One region of the Streptomyces sp. NPDC052043 genome, then DNA from elsewhere that is predicted to be linked to it. Evidence: riboswitches for the same ligand, from Rfam matches in the RefSeq annotation. Region 1 holds a riboswitch; the other holds the start of a gene.

Region 1 (4,206 bases):
CCCAGCGTGTCCGGCGGCCCGGCGAGCCACCGCTCCCAGATGGGCCGGGCGTATTCGGGAACCGGTGTGAAGAACTTTCCGTCGAGCTCCACGTCGATCAGATCCATCCCGTAGGAGGATGGGCGCCAGGCGCTGACCTTGGTCCACAGCACCCGATCGGTGAGCGGCTCGCCCTGGTCGTCTTGTATCTCCAGGGCAGCCCCCTCCAGGTCCAGTGCCCGCCGGGTGCCCTTCAGCAATGCAGCCCGCAGCTGATCACCCTGGGCGAGCCCCCGCAGGACGAGCGGGGGCGCCACCTGTTCGGGCGGCAGGACGCGGGCGAATTCCCGGCAGGAGCCCAGCCATCGGTGCCCGTCGTGCACTCGGACAGGACCCCTGTGTCCCTCGGGCGGCCCTTCGTAGTCGTCCAGACCGGTGAGCACGAGACTGCCGGTCCTCAAGAGCGGCCCTGGGCTCTCCGCGTCCTCCAGCAGCCAGGGCTCGAGTGCGTCGTCGTCCGGCACCAGCCATACCCGACTGCCGACCCAGCCCCGCACCTCGGCGCCTTCCGGTACCCAGCCGAACAGTTCATACGTCCCGCGCTGGGGCTCCCCGAAGAATCCGTCCACTACTGCGCACACACCCCAGACGTGGCCGTGCTCTGTCTCCCTCAGCGTGTACCGCCCATGCCCGCGATGGTCCCTGTCCTCACGCACGGTGGTCATCATGCCCGGACAGGGCTTCGCGACGAAGGCATTTTCTATGGCGGTCGCACCATGTCCACTGACGCCGGCGGAGGAACAAGCAGAACGCAAGTTCAGCTCGGCGCAACGGCGCGAAGCCCCCGGGGATCCCCCCCCCCCGCAGCGGTCATGGTGCCAAGTTGAGCCGTGTGATGATGCGCGAGAAAGTGATCGGCCCTGGGGTGGGGCCGGGTGCATAAGAAGGGTGGGGCCCCATCGTGGGCAAGGGCGGGGAGTCCATACCGGACGAGGAGTGGGATCGCTTCCTTCGTGACGCCGAGGCGGGGGCCAAGGACGCGCCCGAGGAGCCGTCGGCGCGGGCGCGGATGGTGACGCGGCGGCTGCGGGAGGAGACCGACCGGCCGGAGCCGTGGCGGAGTCGGCAACCGGCCCGGCGGCAAGGAAGCAAGGCCTGGTACGCGTTCGGTCTGCTGGTGGCCGCCGCCCTGCTGGTCGTGGCGCTGGATCCGGGGCGGGTGGCTGGATGGTTCGGAGGTGGAGGCGGCGAGAGTGCTCCCCTCGCCGCGGAGTCGGCACGTCCGGATCAACCGCCGCCGACGGAAGCCGCAGCCCAACGTCCCACCATGGAGCAGCCGTTCAGGGGGTCGCCCGCGGCACAGTGGGGTGACGGGACCGCTGGGATCGGCCTGCCCGAGGCACGAGCGACCGGCTGGATGAGCAAGGGACAGGTCACGCAGGCGCTCGAGAAGACCCAGGACTTCCTCGCCGCGTCCAGTCTGGATCCCCATGTGCTGCGCGGGGAGCGGCCGGGGAAGGCGATCGCGTTGATCAATCCTCATCAGCAGGACGTCCAGGACTACCTGGCGACCTCGTTCCGCACGCCCGGCCGGGAGAACGATCCTCTGCTGCTGTTCAGCCGGTTCGACAGGACGAAGGTCCGGCTTGTCGGGGATGTGGTCAGGACACGAGGGCGGATCACGTACCGAGAGGGCGAGCGCGGTGCGGTCGAGGTGACCACCGATGTCACGTACGTGTATCCCGTCGTACGCGCCGCAGCGGGAAGCGACGAGGTCGCGCGCACCATCGTGCGCCGCGAAGTCGTGATGAGCTGGGACGACCCGGCGAAGGTCGTCATCGAACCGGGTACGTTCTCCCTCGTCTCCTACAAGGTGGACACCACCAACGGTGGCTGCGGCACCTTCACCGGCTACCTCACCCCAGAGTTCGACGCGGAGCGCGCCGCCTCGCGTCCGGGAGACGGCCCCGAGGTCGACCCGTACGACCGGAGCGCCTCGATGGAAACGCGCATGCGGGAGGCCGGCGATGCGGGGTGCGGGACTGCCACACGGTCGTGAGCGGCGGGTGCGGGGAGTCAGAGGCTCGCTCTTGGCCTGCGGTGATCGTCGCCGAGCGCAGCGGGCGGGCCACGCGCCGGCCCGCGGGGGCCGGACTGGCAGGACCGCCCGCGGCGGGCGCACCATGGGGTGAGGGGACATGGGCGATGAGGCTCGCCCCTGACCGCACCTTGCGTGCTGATGGCCTCTGCGAGCAGCGGCCGCCGTGCGGTGGCCCGGTATGGAGGCATCGCGGATGTACGTGTACACGATGCGCAAGGCCCGCATGGCCCACGGCGACAAGGTCATCCTCGACGGCGTGACCCTCGCCTTCCTGCCCGGCGCCAAGATCGGCGTGGTCGGGCCGAACGGCATGGGGAAGTCGACCGTTCTGCGGATCATGGCCGGGCTGGAGCGGCCGACCAACGGCGACGCGTTCCCCGCGCCCGGCATCAGCGTCGGCATCCTGGAACAGGAGCCGACGCTGGACGACACCACCACCGTCCAGGGCAACGTCGAGCAGGGCGTGGCGCAGATCCGGGGCATGCTGCACCGCTACGAGGAAGTCACCGGCCGCCTCGGTGACACCGAGGGCGACGAGATGGGGCGGCTGCTCGACGAGCTCGGCGGCCTCCAGGAGGCCCTGGACCACGCCGGCGCCTGGGACCTCGACTCCCGTCTGGAGCAGGCGATGGACGCCTTGCGCTGCCCGCCGCCCGACACCCCCGTGCGGGAACTCTCCGGCGGTGAGCGACGCCGGGTCGCACTGTGCCGGCTCCTGCTGTCGCAGCCGGACCTGCTGTTGCTGGACGAGCCGACCAACCACCTGGACGCCGAGTCCGTGGCCTGGCTGGAGCAGCATCTGGCCGACTACCCGGGCACGGTCGTCGCGGTCACCCACGACCGGTACTTCCTGGACAACGTGGCGCAGTGGATCCTGGAGATCGACCGGGGCCACGCCTATCCGTACGAGGGGAACTACTCCACGTATCTGGAAGCCAAGGCGGCCCGCCTCCAGGTGGAGGGCCGCAAGGACGCCAAGCGGCAGAAGCGGCTCGCCGAGGAGCTGGCGTGGGTGCGCTCTGGCGCGAAGGGGCGGCAGGCGAAGTCCAAGGCGCGGGTGCAGCGGTACGAGGAGCTGGCGGCCGAGGCGGCGAAGACCAGGAAACTGGACTTCGAGGAGATCCAGATCCCGCCAGGACCGCGCCTGGGGAGCCTGGTCCTGGAGGCGGACCACCTCACCAAGGGCTACGGCGACCGGGTGCTGATGGAGGACCTCTCCTTCTCCCTGCCGCGCGGCGGCCTCGTCGGCGTCATCGGCCCGAACGGCGTCGGCAAGACCACCCTCTTCCGGATGATCGTCGGCCAGGAGCAGCCCGACGCGGGCCTGCTTCGTCTCGGTGAGACCGTCGAGATCTCCTACGTCGACCAGAACCGCGCCGGTCTGGACCCCACCAGGTCCGTCTGGGAGGCCGTGTCCGGAGGACTGGACCACCTGCGCGTCGGCGATGTGGAGATGCCCTCGCGCGCCTACGTCGCCACCTTCGGCTTCAAAGGCGCCGACCAGCAGAAACCCGTCGGCATCATGTCCGGCGGCGAACGCAACCGCCTCAATCTGGCGTTGACGCTGAAGCAGGGCGGCAACCTCCTCCTGCTGGACGAGCCGACCAACGACCTCGACGTCGAGACGCTCGCCTCCCTCGAGAACGCGCTGCTCGGCTTTCCGGGGTGCGCCGTGATCACCGCGCACGACCGGTGGTTCCTGGACCGCATCGCCACCCACATCCTGGCCTGGGAGGGCGGCGCGAACTGGTTCTGGTTCGAGGGCAACTTCGCCGACTACGAGGCCAACAAGGTCGAACGGCTGGGGCCGGAGGCGGCCCGCCCGCACCAGGTCACCCACCGCCGTCTGGTCCGTGGTTGACCGGCCCGACAGGAGCCTTCGCCATGACGCACCTCGATCAGGAGGCGGTGGCGGCCCTCCGCGCCGCCCAGCTCACCGTCATCAACGCCACCTGGCACCTCTGCGAAGAACAGGCGGTCGAGCGGTTGGCCCACGTGCGCGGCCTGGCCTGCACCCCGCTGTTCCCCGGGCACCCGGTGATCCGGGTCGTCACCTGCGACGGACGGCTGCTGGGCCGGGTCCGGCGGCACCGCGACGGCCGCACGGCTCGCTGGATCGCCGTCCC
Region 2 (4,206 bases), on a different contig from region 1:
CACCGGCGACTCGTCACGCACATTTTCGTGCGCGGCGACGAACTGCTCGACCGCGACAGCGTCTTCGGCGTCAAGGAGTCGCTGGTCAAGGACTTCGAACAGCAGGCCCCCGGCACCGCCACCCCGGACGGCCGCCCGATCGAGGGCACCTGGTCGAAGGCGCGCTTCGACATCGTCCTGGCCCCCACCGGCGCCTGACCGGCAGCCACCCGCCGCCACCGACAACGGCGTTGGCGCCCAGCCGGGTCCGCACCGTCATGGCCTTCCTCCGCGCCTTCCTCCGCCCCTCGGGACCGCCCCCGGAGCGCCCCTCAGCCGTGGACGGGCCTGCGCTCAGCGGCGGCGGCGCGGGCACGGGAGGCGTCGATCTCCGCGTAGGCCTGCTCGCGGCCCTCCCAGTGCGAGCCCTCGACGGACTTGCCGGGTTCCAGGTCCTTGTACACCTCGAAGAAGTGGGTGATCTCCAGCCGGTCGAACACGGGGATGTCGTCGATGTCCTGCACGTGTGCGTACCGCGGGTCGTGGGCGGGGACGCAGAGGACCTTCTCGTCGGGGCCTTGTTCGTCCCTCATGGCGAACATGCCCACCGCCCGGCACTCGATGGTGCAGCCCGGAAACGTCGGCTCGCCGGTCAGCACGAGCGCGTCCAGCGGGTCGCCGTCGCGGCCGAGCGTGCCGTCGATGTAGCCGTAGTCCGCCGGGTACTGGGTGGAGGTGAACAGCAACCGGTCCAGCCGGATGCGGTGCAGTTCGTGGTCCATCTCGTACTTGTTCCGGGATCCCTGGGGGATCTCCACGATCACGTCGAACTCCATGGTGTCCTCCTGACGGCGGAGGCCGTCTCGCCGGCCGTACCTGCCGGGCGGGTAGAGGCGGCGGAGCCACGGACGGGGAGCGCGGGTCGGTCGGCGCGGGCATCGTTCCTCCCGGTCGCATCCGTTGGACCAGGGACCGTCAGCGGCGTCGTGCCGCGGTCGCGGTGAGCCCCGTCACCGGCGCGCTGGGCGCGCTCGTCATGTGCCCGGCGGACCGCCGTAGCAGCATCCAGCCTACGCCGAACGGGCCTCGTCGACACCGTGACCAGGTCCGCGACCCGGCGTCGTGCCGGGCACGCCCGCGGCCGGTCGCCGGTGCAGCTCCCGGCCGGCCCGCCCCACCGCCGTTCGTCGGCCGCCGCGCGGCCAGCAGCAGGGGGACGGCGGCCAGTTGCAGCACGACCGGAAAGGCCACCAGATCGGTCACCGAACGGTCGTAGAGGGCGCCCAGGGCGAGACTGCCGGCGAACCAGCACAGTCCGAAGCCGGTGTCGAACAGGCCGAAGGCGGAGGCCCGCCGGTCCGGGCCGATCATGCCGGTGACGGCGGCCCTGGCCACGGACTCCTGAACGGCCGCCCCAAGTCCCCACAGCACCACACCGATCACCGCGGGTACCGCGCCGCCGAGGAAGACCAGCGGCGGGAAGCACGCCGTCAGCAGGGTCGCCCCCACCACCGTGCGTACGCCCCACCGGTCGAACGCGGGGCCGAGCACCAGGGCGGCCACCGACTCGGCGGCCATGGCGCCCGCGTACAGCACGGGAATCCAGGGGGTGGCGACGACATGGGCCCGGCCGAAGTGGTAGGCGATGAGCGGGTAGTCGGCGTAGGCGGCGGCGATCAGTCCCATGCCCGCCAGGTAGATCCAGAAGGCCCTCGGGGTGCCCCACCGGCCGGGCACGCCTTCGGCGGTGTCCAGGCCCGCCGGATCGGGGTACCGCCGCCACGCGCCGGCCAGGACGAGGAGCGTGAGGACGGCCGGAACGGCGAGCACGGCGAAACCGAGGCGGCAACCGCCGTGCAGGGCCAGAACCCCGACCATGACGAGGGGACCGGCCGTCGCGCCGGCGGCGTCGAGGGCCTCCCGTACGCCGTAGACCCGGCCGCGGCCCAGCTCGGCGGTGGCGTGCGCGAGCATCGCGTCGCGGGCCGGGGTGCGCATCGGATCTCCTCCGAGGAACCCCGTCCTTCAGGGCGGGATGAATCGGACTCCTGCGGAGCAGGGCAGGGAAAGACGAATCGCCGCCAGGGCAATTCGTCGTCTGGCAGCCATGGCTGCCAGACGGGTGATAGGTTCCGAAATGCCCGGGCGGCGAGAACCAAGTTGGCCGGGCCTACCGCCGGGCTGGCGGGATGTCAGGTCTGTGGAGCTGGCGTAAGACCGATGACTGGCACACCAGTCCTCGCCGCTTGTTCGGGTCGGCTGCTGTCGATGAAGCAGAAACCTCAACCCGTGAGGGTTGAATCCCCCTGCTTCAGCTGGGGGAGATGTCAAGTCCGAGAACATGCTCAACGCCGCCGATGAGCAGCACGAAGCGCAGCGCCGCGCCCCGGGCGGGGGCGGGGGGCCCGGTACGTGGTGCCGGTGTTCGCTCGCGGCGGTGGGGCAGGGCCATGGTCGCCTCCGCAGCCGGGCCGCCGGGCGGCGGCCGTGCTCGCAGAGGCCATCGGCACGGACGTGCGGTCAAGGCGAGCCTCATCGCCCGTCACCGTCCATGGTGCCCCCGTGCGGGACGTACCCGCCAGCCCGGTGGCGGGCGGCCGCCCGCTGTGGGGACCGGGTGGCCCACGTTCGGCGCGGTCCGGCGTGAATGCCGGTCCGCGCCGAACGACGTGGCCGCCGAGGGGCGGAAGCCGCTGTCCCGCCGCGGGTCAGCGGGCGGCTCCGAAGTCCTGGGTCCAGTAGTTGCCGGGCTGGGCGAGACCGACGCCGATCTCCTTGAACGAGCAGTTGAGGATGTTCGCCTTGTGGCCGGCGCTGGACATCCAGCCCGCCATGACCTGCTCCGGAGTGGCATAGCCGTAGGCGACGTTCTCGCCGTAGCTCTGCCAGCTGTAGCCGGCCTGGGTGATCCGGTCGCCCGGGTTGGACCCGTCGGACCCGGTGTGCGACATGTTCTGCTGGGTCGCCATGTCCTCGCTGTGTGCCTGGGCGGCCTTGGCCAGCTTGTCGTTCACGGTCAGGGCCGAGCAACCGACCTTGGCGCGCTCGGAGTTGACCAGTTCCACGATGCGGTCCGTGGCCCCGGACGACGTGCTGGTGTCCTTGGACGGGCTCGGTTGGGCGGGCGCTCCGGCGTCCGGCGCGCTCGGTTGGGCGGGTGCTCCGGCGTCCGGTGCGCTCGGTTCGGCGGGAGCGGACGGCTCGGCCGGCGAAGCGGGGCTGATCGGGGAGAAGGGGTGGCCGTGCCAGGCCCAGCCGGGTCCACCCGGCTGGAATCCACTGGATCCGCCCGGCTGGTTTCCGGCGCCGAAGGAGGGGCTGCTGCCTCCGGGGGCGGCGGTACTGCCGGTGCAGGCCAGTGCGGTGGAAGGGACGGCGACGGCGCCCACGGCGACGGCGGCGACGACTATGCGCCGGTAGTGCTGCTTCTTGCGGTGCGTGCCCATGCGTGACCTCGCTCGGGGTGGGGGTCGTCATTCTTGGGACGGCTCCGCAAAGGGCGCAAAGGGCCCTCGGTACTACCTCACCTCGTAGTTTCGCGAAGTCCTTGCGAAAGCGAACGTGAACGTGCTGTTCCCGCCTCCTCGCGGTATCCGCACTCCTGACGCCCGGTCAGGAGTCCTGAATGGCACGGAATGAGCGCCGACGGCGGGGGAGTGATGCGTCGGAGTGTCGCTGCGGCGCGCTGCCTGCACGAAGGCGGACATATCCCATATGTCACTTGAGGGGCGCCTACTATGCCGGACGCCTAGTTGCGGGTTTGGGCGTGACGGATGTCACGGAACCGCGGAATCTTGTTTCGTCCTACAGCTAAGTGCATAATGCACTTATGCATAAGCGGGTTATGGACCCAGTGGACCCCGAGGCGTCGCCCGAGGACCTGATGATCGCCGTCGAGCAGCTGGTCCGCTACGTGCGGCGCAGCGCGACCGCCGGCGGACTGAGCACCGCCGCCTCCTCGGCACTGTCCCGGCTGGGCCGCGAGGGCCCGTACCGGCTGACCGAGCTGGCGCGGGCGGAAAGCGTGTCCCAGCCCAACATGACCCAGCTCGTGACCCGGCTGGAGCGTGCGGGCCTGGTGCGACGCACCGCGGACCACAGCGACGGGCGGGGCGTGCTGGTGGAGGTCACCGACGCGGGGCTGGAGCTCTTCCGCCGGCGCCGCGCCGAACGCGCCCGCGCCCTTCGGCAACTCGTCGAGGAACTGCCCGAGGCCGAACAGCGCGC

The links. Region 1 has a riboswitch for fluoride ahead of ettA (energy-dependent translational throttle protein EttA). Riboswitches for the same ligand answer to the same signal wherever they lie in the genome.
Region 2: another riboswitch for fluoride. It lies ahead of ACIHCX_RS35990 (MFS transporter); the one in region 1 lies ahead of ettA (energy-dependent translational throttle protein EttA).

The regions. Positions count from the first base shown of each region.
Region 1 is NZ_JBIUBT010000002.1:590,892-595,097, reverse strand. Features, by position in the region: gene ACIHCX_RS07275 (barstar family protein) at 1-707, opposite strand, end outside; gene ACIHCX_RS07270 (hypothetical protein) at 941-2,038, shown strand; fluoride riboswitch at 2,172-2,235, shown strand; gene ettA (energy-dependent translational throttle protein EttA) at 2,274-3,941, shown strand; gene ACIHCX_RS07260 (hypothetical protein) at 3,965-4,206, shown strand, end outside.
Region 2 is NZ_JBIUBT010000021.1:95,300-99,505, forward strand. Features, by position in the region: gene ACIHCX_RS35980 (dioxygenase) at 1-198, shown strand, start outside; gene ACIHCX_RS35985 (inorganic diphosphatase) at 312-815, opposite strand; gene ACIHCX_RS35990 (MFS transporter) at 955-1,977, opposite strand; fluoride riboswitch at 2,467-2,528, opposite strand; gene ACIHCX_RS35995 (CAP domain-containing protein) at 2,688-3,425, opposite strand; gene ACIHCX_RS36000 (MarR family winged helix-turn-helix transcriptional regulator) at 3,809-4,206, shown strand, end outside.